DNA from 2 places in the Bradyrhizobium sp. UFLA05-108 genome. Region 1 is predicted to be linked to the other one. Evidence: riboswitches for the same ligand, from Rfam matches in the RefSeq annotation. Region 1 holds a riboswitch; the other holds the start of a gene.

Region 1 (3,961 bases):
CCGCGCCGCGTCACCACGGTGAGGATGAGGCCGGTGAAATAGGCATGGTAGAGATCGGCGATGGCACGCCAGCGTTTCCACTGGGCTTCCTGCGCGGAGTCCAAAGCGGCGGCCATGTTCGCTCCCGATCGTCGTTTTGATCGAGTGTGTCACTGCAATCCGTGGCGGGCAACCTGACGCTCATGCAGGGCGCCCTGCACGCTCCCTCGCCAATTCCGCATCACGAAGCCTGCGGAGGCGGCGCAGCCTTGGCCGCGCGCTCGCGCTCGACCCTTTCGGTCACGTCGCGCGCCATCGCCACCGCTCCGTGCACGGCACCGCCGGCATCTCTGACAAGCGCAAACGTCATCTCGATGTAGAGCTTGCGTCCGCTCTTGTGCAGTGCGCGGGTCAGCGTAGGACGGCCGGCAAGCTTCATCATGCCGCTCGACGTCGCAGTCTCAAAGCCCTTCCAGTGCGCGGCGCGCAAATGTTCGGGAACGATCAGGTCGAGGTTCTGGCCGAGCGCTTCTTGCGCGGAGAACCCGAACAGCGCGCTCGATGCACGATTCCATCGGACGATCGTGCCCGAGCGATCCGAATAGATCAGCGCATCCGCGGCGTCTTCCAGAATTCTTGTGTCGAGGTCGGATTGATCTGTCATGTCGCCACCTCGCTTACAGCTCGGATTTAGGTTCACATCCTGGCACACATTCGGTGTCATCGCCCGACTTGTTCGGGCGATCCAGTATTCCAGAGGCAGCTATTATAGAGTCGATAGGCCGCAGCGTACTGGATGCCCCGGTCATCAAGCCGGGGCATGACGGCGGCGGGTGGGTGGGCTAGCAGCTACACCCGAAAGTGCTTGCTCAGCTTCAATCCCTGCGCCTGGTAGTTCGAGCCGATGCGCTGGCCGTACATGGCATCGGGCCGCGCCAGCATCTTCTCGTAGACGAGGCGGCCGACGATCTGGCCGTGCTCGAGGATGAAGGGCACTTCGCGCGAGCGCACCTCGAGCACCGCGCGCGCCCCCTGCCCGCCGGCGCCCGCATAGCCGAAGCCGGGGTCGAAGAAACCGGCATAGTGCACGCGGAATTCACCGACCAGGGGATCGAACGGCACCATCTCCGCGGCGTAGTCCGGCGGCACCTGCACCGCTTCCTTGGACGCTAGGATGTAGAACTCGCCGGGATCGAGAATGAGGCTGCCGTCGGGACGCGCCGAGATCGGCTCCCAGAAATCCTCGATCGCGTAGCCGGCGCGGCGATCGACATCGACCACGCCGGTGTGGCGCTTGGCGCGATAGCCGACGAAGCCGCCGCCCTTTTCGCCGGAGAGATCGACGGAGACGGCGACGCCGCCGGTGAGATCGGCATCGTCGATGTCGACGAGACGCTCTGTCGCATGCAGCGCCTCGAGCTCGTCAATGCTGAGGATGGCATCGCCGGTGCGGAAGCGCACCTGCGACAGCCGCGAGCCCTCGCTCACCAGCACCGGAAACGTTTTAGGGCTGATCTCGGCATAGAGTGGGCCGTGATAGCCCGCACCGATCATGTCGAAACGGCGGGTGCCATCGGCGATCACGCGGGTGAAGACGTCGAGCCGACCGGTCGAGCTCTTCGGATTGGCGGCCGCGACGATCTCCGGCGGCAGCGCGAGACTCTCGAGCAGCGGCACGATGTAGACGCAGTTGGTCTCCAGCACCGCGCCGTCGGTGAGGCTGAACTCGTGCAGCTTCAGCTCGTCGATGCGCTCGGCGACGGTGGCGCCGGGCCCGGGCAGGAAGCTCGCGCGGACGCGGTAAGCAATATCACCGAGTCGCAAATCGAGGCTTGCCGGCTGAATCTGGCTTTCGACGAAGTCGTAGGCGGGCAGGATAAGCCCATCATCCGCCATCGCCGCGATCATGCGGTCGGGCAGGATACCATTGGCGTCGGCGGCGACCGTGAACGTCAACCGGTGGTCCTCATCTCGGGTCAAACGCATCCAAAAATGCGGAAAAACGAACCTTTTACCGCTATCCGATGGATGCCTTGACGAAAAGGCCATGGCGGAATATGAGCATGACTTATCCCGTGGTGATTTGAGCCGGCCGGCTTGCAGCCACGTTAAATAAATCGCTAAACAGGCCGGGGACCTCTGTGATCCCGGCCAGTGGAGATATCCAGGCCGGTTTTTTTGTGACCATTTTCGCATCGATGGTCATGTCGGAGGTACCTATGTCGAAGTCGCCCGCCAACTACCGTCCCGAAACCCGGCTGGTTCATTCCGGCACCCTGCGCTCGCAATATGGCGAGACGTCCGAAGCGCTGTTCCTCACCCAGGGCTACGTCTACGCGAGCGCCGAGGAATGCGAGGCGCGGTTCAAGGGCGAGGATCCCGGCTTCATCTATTCGCGCTATTCCAACCCGACGATCGCGATGTTCGAGCAGCGCATGATCGAGCTCGAGGGCGCCGAAGCCGCCCGCTCGGCGGCAACCGGCATGGCCGCGGTGACGACCGCAATCCTGGCGCCCTTGAAGGCTGGCGATCACGTTGTGGCATCGAGGGCGCTGTTCGGCTCGTGCCTCTACGTGGTGCAGGATCTGCTGCCGCGCTACGGCATCGAGACCACGCTGGTCGACGGTCTCGATCTCGACCAGTGGCAGCGCGCGGTCAAGCCGAACACCAAGACCTTCTTCCTGGAAAGCCCGACCAATCCGACGCTCGACGTGCTCGACATTCCCGCCATCGCAGAAATCGCACACAAAGGCGGCGCGCGGCTCGTGGTCGACAACGTGTTCGCGACGCCGATCTGGCAGAGCCCGCTCGCGCTCGGTGCCGATGTCGTGGTCTATTCCGCGACCAAGCACATCGATGGCCAGGGCCGGTGTCTGGGGGGCGTCATCCTGTCGTCCGAAGCGTTCACCGCCGAGCACATCCACAACTTCATGCGCCAGACCGGGCCGTCGATCTCGCCGTTCAACGCCTGGGTCCTGCTCAAGGGGCTGGAGACGCTCGGCGTGCGCGTGCGCGCACAGACCGACACCGCGGCCCGCGTTGCCGAGGTGCTCGCCAGCCATCCAAAAATTTCGCGTCTGGTCTATCCCGGCCGCGCCGATCATCCGCAGGCAGCTCTCGTGAAGAAGCAGATGCGCGGCGGCTCGACGCTGGTCGGGTTCGAGGTCAAGGGCGGCAAGCAGGCCGCATTCCGCGTGCTCAATGCGCTGAAGCTCGCCAAGATTTCCAACAATCTCGGCGACGCCAAGAGCCTGGTGACGCATCCGGCGACCACGACCCATCAGCGCCTGAAGCCGGAAGACCGCGCTGCGCTCGGCATCAGCGAAGGCTTTATCCGCTTCTCGGCGGGGCTCGAGCATGCCGACGATCTGATCGAGGATCTCACCGCGGCGCTGGAGAAGGCGTAAGGTAGCCACGCTTTCGGAAAAGTAGGGTGGGTTAGCCGAAGGCGTAACCCACCTCTTTGCTCTCCACTCGTCGAGAGAAGTGGTGGGTTACGCTTCGCTAACCCACCCTACAATCGCTACAGCAGCCGAGCTACATCGGCCGATAGGTCCGCACGTCCGCAGGCACGTTGACCCCTAACTTGATCTGGCCGACGGAGCGGATGATGTCGTCGCCGAGGAGCTGCGCGAAGCAGGCGTAGCCCCAATCATTCATGTGCAGGCCGTCGGAGATCACAAAACTCTCGACCGGAATGGCCTGCTTCTCGTGCCAGTCGCGCATCACCTCGAAGCGCGGGAAGATGCCGACGTGGCGGAGCTCCGCGACGCGGCCGAGCAGCTTCACCATCTTGCCGGCGCTCTCGGGACGCTCGGTGACGCGCGGCGAATATTGCGGATCGACCAGCACGATGTCTGAATCGCCGGCCGCCTGGATGCGCGTGATGCCGTCCTCGACGAGCTTTGCGGTGTCGCCCGGATCGAGGTTGCGCAGCACTGCATTGGTGCCGACCTGCCAGATCACGAGATCCGGATGCACG
Region 2 (3,961 bases), on a different contig from region 1:
CGTGCATCGGGCCGAGCCTGTTCCTGAAGAAGCATCTGCCGGCGGCGGGGCTTGCGATGTTTCCGAAGTCAGGTCACGTGCTCAATCTCGAAGAGCCCGCGCTGTTCAACGAGACGGTGGAGCGGTTCATCACGCTGGTGGAGGCGGGCCGATGGCCGGTGCGCGATCCGCGGTCGGCGCCGGCGAATTGATGCGAAGGCGTCACCTCATACTCCGTCATTGCGAGCGCAGCGAAGCAATCCAGACTCTCGCCGCGTAAAGACTCTGGATTGCTTCGTCGCTTCGCTCCTCGCAATGACGGGAGGCTACTACTTCCCGCCGCCGCGGCTCAGTAGAAATACGCCCTGCTCGCCGAACAGATTCCATACCCACCAGGGCAGCCTGAGCCGCAGCGGGCGGCCGTAGAGATCTAGCGCTTCGGCGCGCTCCATCTTCACGCCGATCTCGTCGCAGAGCTGGACGAAATCCTTGATGGTGCAGAAATGGATGTTGGCAGTGTCGTACCATGTCGCCGGCAGATTCTCCGTGCGCGGCATGTGGCCGCCGATCAGGAGTTGCAACCGCATCTTCCAGTAGCCGAAGTTCGGGAACGACACGATGGCGCGGTGGCCGATGCGCAGGAGATTTTCCAGCACCACCTTCGGCTGCCGCGTCGCCTGGAGCGTCTGCGACAGGATGACGTAGTCGAAGGCGTCGTCGGGGTAGTTGAAGAGGTCGGTGTCGGCGTCGCCCTGCACCACCGCGAGCCCCTTGGCGACGCAGCGGTTGACGCCCTCGCGCGACAGCTCGATGCCGCGACCGTCGATGCCGCGATTTTCCAGGAGCTGCAGCAGATCGCCTTCGCCACAGCCCACGTCGAGCACCTTCGAGCCGTGTTTGACCATCTCCGCAACCAGCAAATGGTCGGCGCGAAACTGGCCGGACTGTTCGGTCGCAAGGCCGCCCAACGGCAGCACTTCCTGTACAGACATGGCTAGCCGCCCTTGCCGTTGAGGCCGCGCGCCTTGCCCGCGGATTGCAGGAAGGCGCGTGAGATATCGAAGAATTCGGGAACGTCGAGCAGGAAGGCGTCGTGGCCGCGATCGGTCTCGATCTCGGCGAACGACACCCGCGCGCTCGACGCGTTGAGCGCGTGCACCAGCGCACGCGATTCCGAGGTCGGGAACAGCCAGTCGCTGGTAAAGGACACCACGCAGAAGCGTGTCTTGACGCCGGCAAACGCCTTCGCCAGCACGCCGTCATGGTCGCCGGCGATGTCGAAATAGTCCATGGCCCGCGTCAGATAGAGATAGCTGTTGGCATCGAAACGCTCGACGAAGGACGAGCCCTGGTAGCGCAGATAGCTCTCGACCTGAAAATCGGCATCGAACGAGAACGTCGGCAGCTCGCGGTCTTGCATGCGCCGGCCGAACTTGCGGTGCAGCGCGGCATCGGAGAGGTAGGTGATGTGCGCAGCCATCCGCGCCACCGCCAGCCCGCGATGCGGATGGATGCCGTGATCGGTATAGCGGCCGTTGTGCCAGTCGGGATCGGCCATGACGGCCTGGCGGCCGAGCTCGTGGAAGGCGATGTTCTGCGCGGAGTGCCGTGTCGAGCAGGCGATCGCGAGCGCGGAGAACACGCGCTCAGGATAGGCCGCGGTCCATTGCAGCACCTGCATGCCGCCCATCGAGCCACCGACCACGGCAAACAGCGTGTCGATGCCGAGACGGTCGATCAGCATCGCCTGCGCGCGCACCATGTCGGGGATGGTGATGATGGGAAAATCCAGGCCCCACACCTTGCCCGTCGCCGGATTGAGCGAGGCAGGTCCCGTCGAGCCCATGCAGCCGCCGATCACGTTGGCGCAGATGATGAAGTAGCGTTGAGGATCAAGAGGCCGGCCGGGCCCGACCAGGGTCTCCCACCATCCGGGCTTGCCGGTGACGGGGTGGATATTCGCGACATGCTGGTCGCCGGTCAGCGCATGGCAGATCAGGACGGCGTTGGAGCGCTCGGCATTGAGCTCGCCATAAGTCTGGTAGGCGATCTGGAACGGGCTGAGATCGATGCCGCAATCGAGCGCCAATGGTTGCTCGGCGCCGAAATACGCAACCTGCGAACTCGGATGATCCGCCTCGTGCGAGCGCTCTTCGGCGATCGCGGGGCTCGGTACTGACGTGACGCCAACCATCTGACCATCGACCTCGTTGGCGACGGCCCTCAAGCCGCCGCTGACATCAGGCCATGAAAAACCCGGCCTGAACGATAGGTTCGGCCGGGATCGGATGCGTCCCCGGCCTGTTTAGCGAGTTTTTTAACGTGGCTGCAAGCCGGCCGGCTCAAATGACCACGGAACAGGCAAAAACTAGTTGCTGGAGCGGTTTTCGTCAAGCCGCTGTACCGATTAACCAAAAGGGAGCCTTGCGAAGTCAGGCGAAATGACCGTCATTTCTCTTTGCTTTCGGCGTCCATCCTGCCTAATCAAGACCCATAGCGCCGGCGGGTCCGCCTCGGCCGATCCGCTTTTGAAGACCTCTCAACAGCCTCTGGCCCAAATGTCCCAACGTCCGCCCGCGCCACCATCGTTGCAGGAATTGCGCAAGGAGATCGATGCGATCGACGAGGAAGTGCATCGCCTGCTGATGCAGCGCGGCGACATCATCGATCGCCTGATCCAGGCGAAGCAGACGCAGGAGGTCGGCTCGGCCTTCCGGCCGGCGCGCGAGGCCAGCATGATGCGCCGCCTCGTCGAGCGACATCGCGGCATCCTGCCGCTCGACACCATCGAGAGCATCTGGCGCGTCATCATCTCGACCTTCACTTACGTGCAGGCGCCATTCTCGGTGCATGCCGACGTTTCGGTCGGCGAGTCCGCGATGCGGGATTCGGCGCGCTTCCATTTCGGCTTCACCACGCCCTATGTGCCGCATTTCAGCGCGCAGGCCGCCGTCGAGGCGCTGGCGAAATCGAAGGGTGATCTGGCCCTGGTCTCGGCGATCTCGAGCCGCACGCCATGGTGGAGCGAGCTCGAGGCCGAGGGCGCGCCGAAAATCATCGCGCGGCTGCCGTTCCTCGAGCGCGCCGACCATCCGGCCGCGCTGCCCGTCTTCGTGATCTCGCGGGTTGCCGACGACGCCATGGTCACGGAGGTCCAGACCTGGAGCGTGCGCGTGTCCGGCTGGAACGCCGACACGGCGAGGGCGCTGGCGCCGCTCGCCGACATCGTCGCGGTGCCCGATACCGCCTTCGACGGCGCTGCGCTGCTGGTGTCGGAGACCGGCATCGGCTTCGAAAAAATTAAAATGGCCCTGATCCGGGCCGGCGCCTCGGTCCGCTCGTCGGCTCTCGTCGGCGGCCATGCAACGCGCTATACGGTGCCCCCGAACGGGTCGACCAAATCTGATGTGAAGGCTTAAGGCCGCCCCGCATCCTTCCGGAGTAGACGATGTCCCGCCCCGTGCCGAATCCCGGCATTCTCGATATTGCGCCCTATACGCCCGGCAAGAGCCCGGTGCCGGAGCCGGGCCGCAAGGTGTTCAAGCTGTCGGCGAACGAGACGCCGTTCGGACCCTCGCCCAAGGCGATCGAGGCCTTCACGCATGTGGCGACGCATCTGGAGGACTATCCGGAAGGCACCTCGCGCGTGCTGCGCGAAGCGATCGGCCGCAGCTATGGGCTCGACCCCGACCGCATCATCTGCGGCGCCGGCTCGGACGAGATCCTCAATCTTCTCGCGCACACCTATCTTAGCCAGGGCGATGAAGCGATCTCCACCACCCACGGCTTCCTCGTCTACCCGATCGCGACCATGGCGAACGGTGCCAGGAACATCGTGGCGGCGGAGGCGAATTTCACCGCCGACGTCGACGCGATCCTGAAGGCGGTGACGCCGCGCACCAAACTCGTCTGGCTCGCCAACCCGAACAACCCGACCGGCACCTATCTGCCATTCGACGAGGTCAAGCGCCTGCGCGCCGGC

The links. Region 1 has a riboswitch for S-adenosylmethionine ahead of SO140_RS01235 (O-succinylhomoserine sulfhydrylase). Riboswitches for the same ligand answer to the same signal wherever they lie in the genome.
Region 2: another riboswitch for S-adenosylmethionine. It lies ahead of metX (homoserine O-acetyltransferase MetX); the one in region 1 lies ahead of SO140_RS01235 (O-succinylhomoserine sulfhydrylase).

Annotation. Positions count from the first base shown of each region.
Region 1 is NZ_JBANAZ010000001.1:283,313-287,273, reverse strand. It holds gene SO140_RS01250 (hypothetical protein) at 1-116, opposite strand, end outside; gene SO140_RS01245 (PAS domain S-box protein) at 221-643, opposite strand; gene SO140_RS01240 (2'-deoxycytidine 5'-triphosphate deaminase) at 829-1,965, opposite strand; SAM riboswitch at 2,045-2,124, shown strand; gene SO140_RS01235 (O-succinylhomoserine sulfhydrylase) at 2,199-3,386, shown strand; gene SO140_RS01230 (SGNH/GDSL hydrolase family protein) at 3,517-3,961, opposite strand, start outside.
Region 2 is NZ_JBANAZ010000063.1:43,856-47,816, forward strand. It holds partial or broken gene SO140_RS34540 (alpha/beta fold hydrolase) at 1-191, shown strand, start outside; gene metW (methionine biosynthesis protein MetW) at 309-971, opposite strand; gene metX (homoserine O-acetyltransferase MetX) at 974-2,173, opposite strand; SAM riboswitch at 2,264-2,343, opposite strand; gene SO140_RS34555 (chorismate mutase) at 2,538-3,398, shown strand; gene hisC (histidinol-phosphate transaminase) at 3,428-3,961, shown strand, end outside.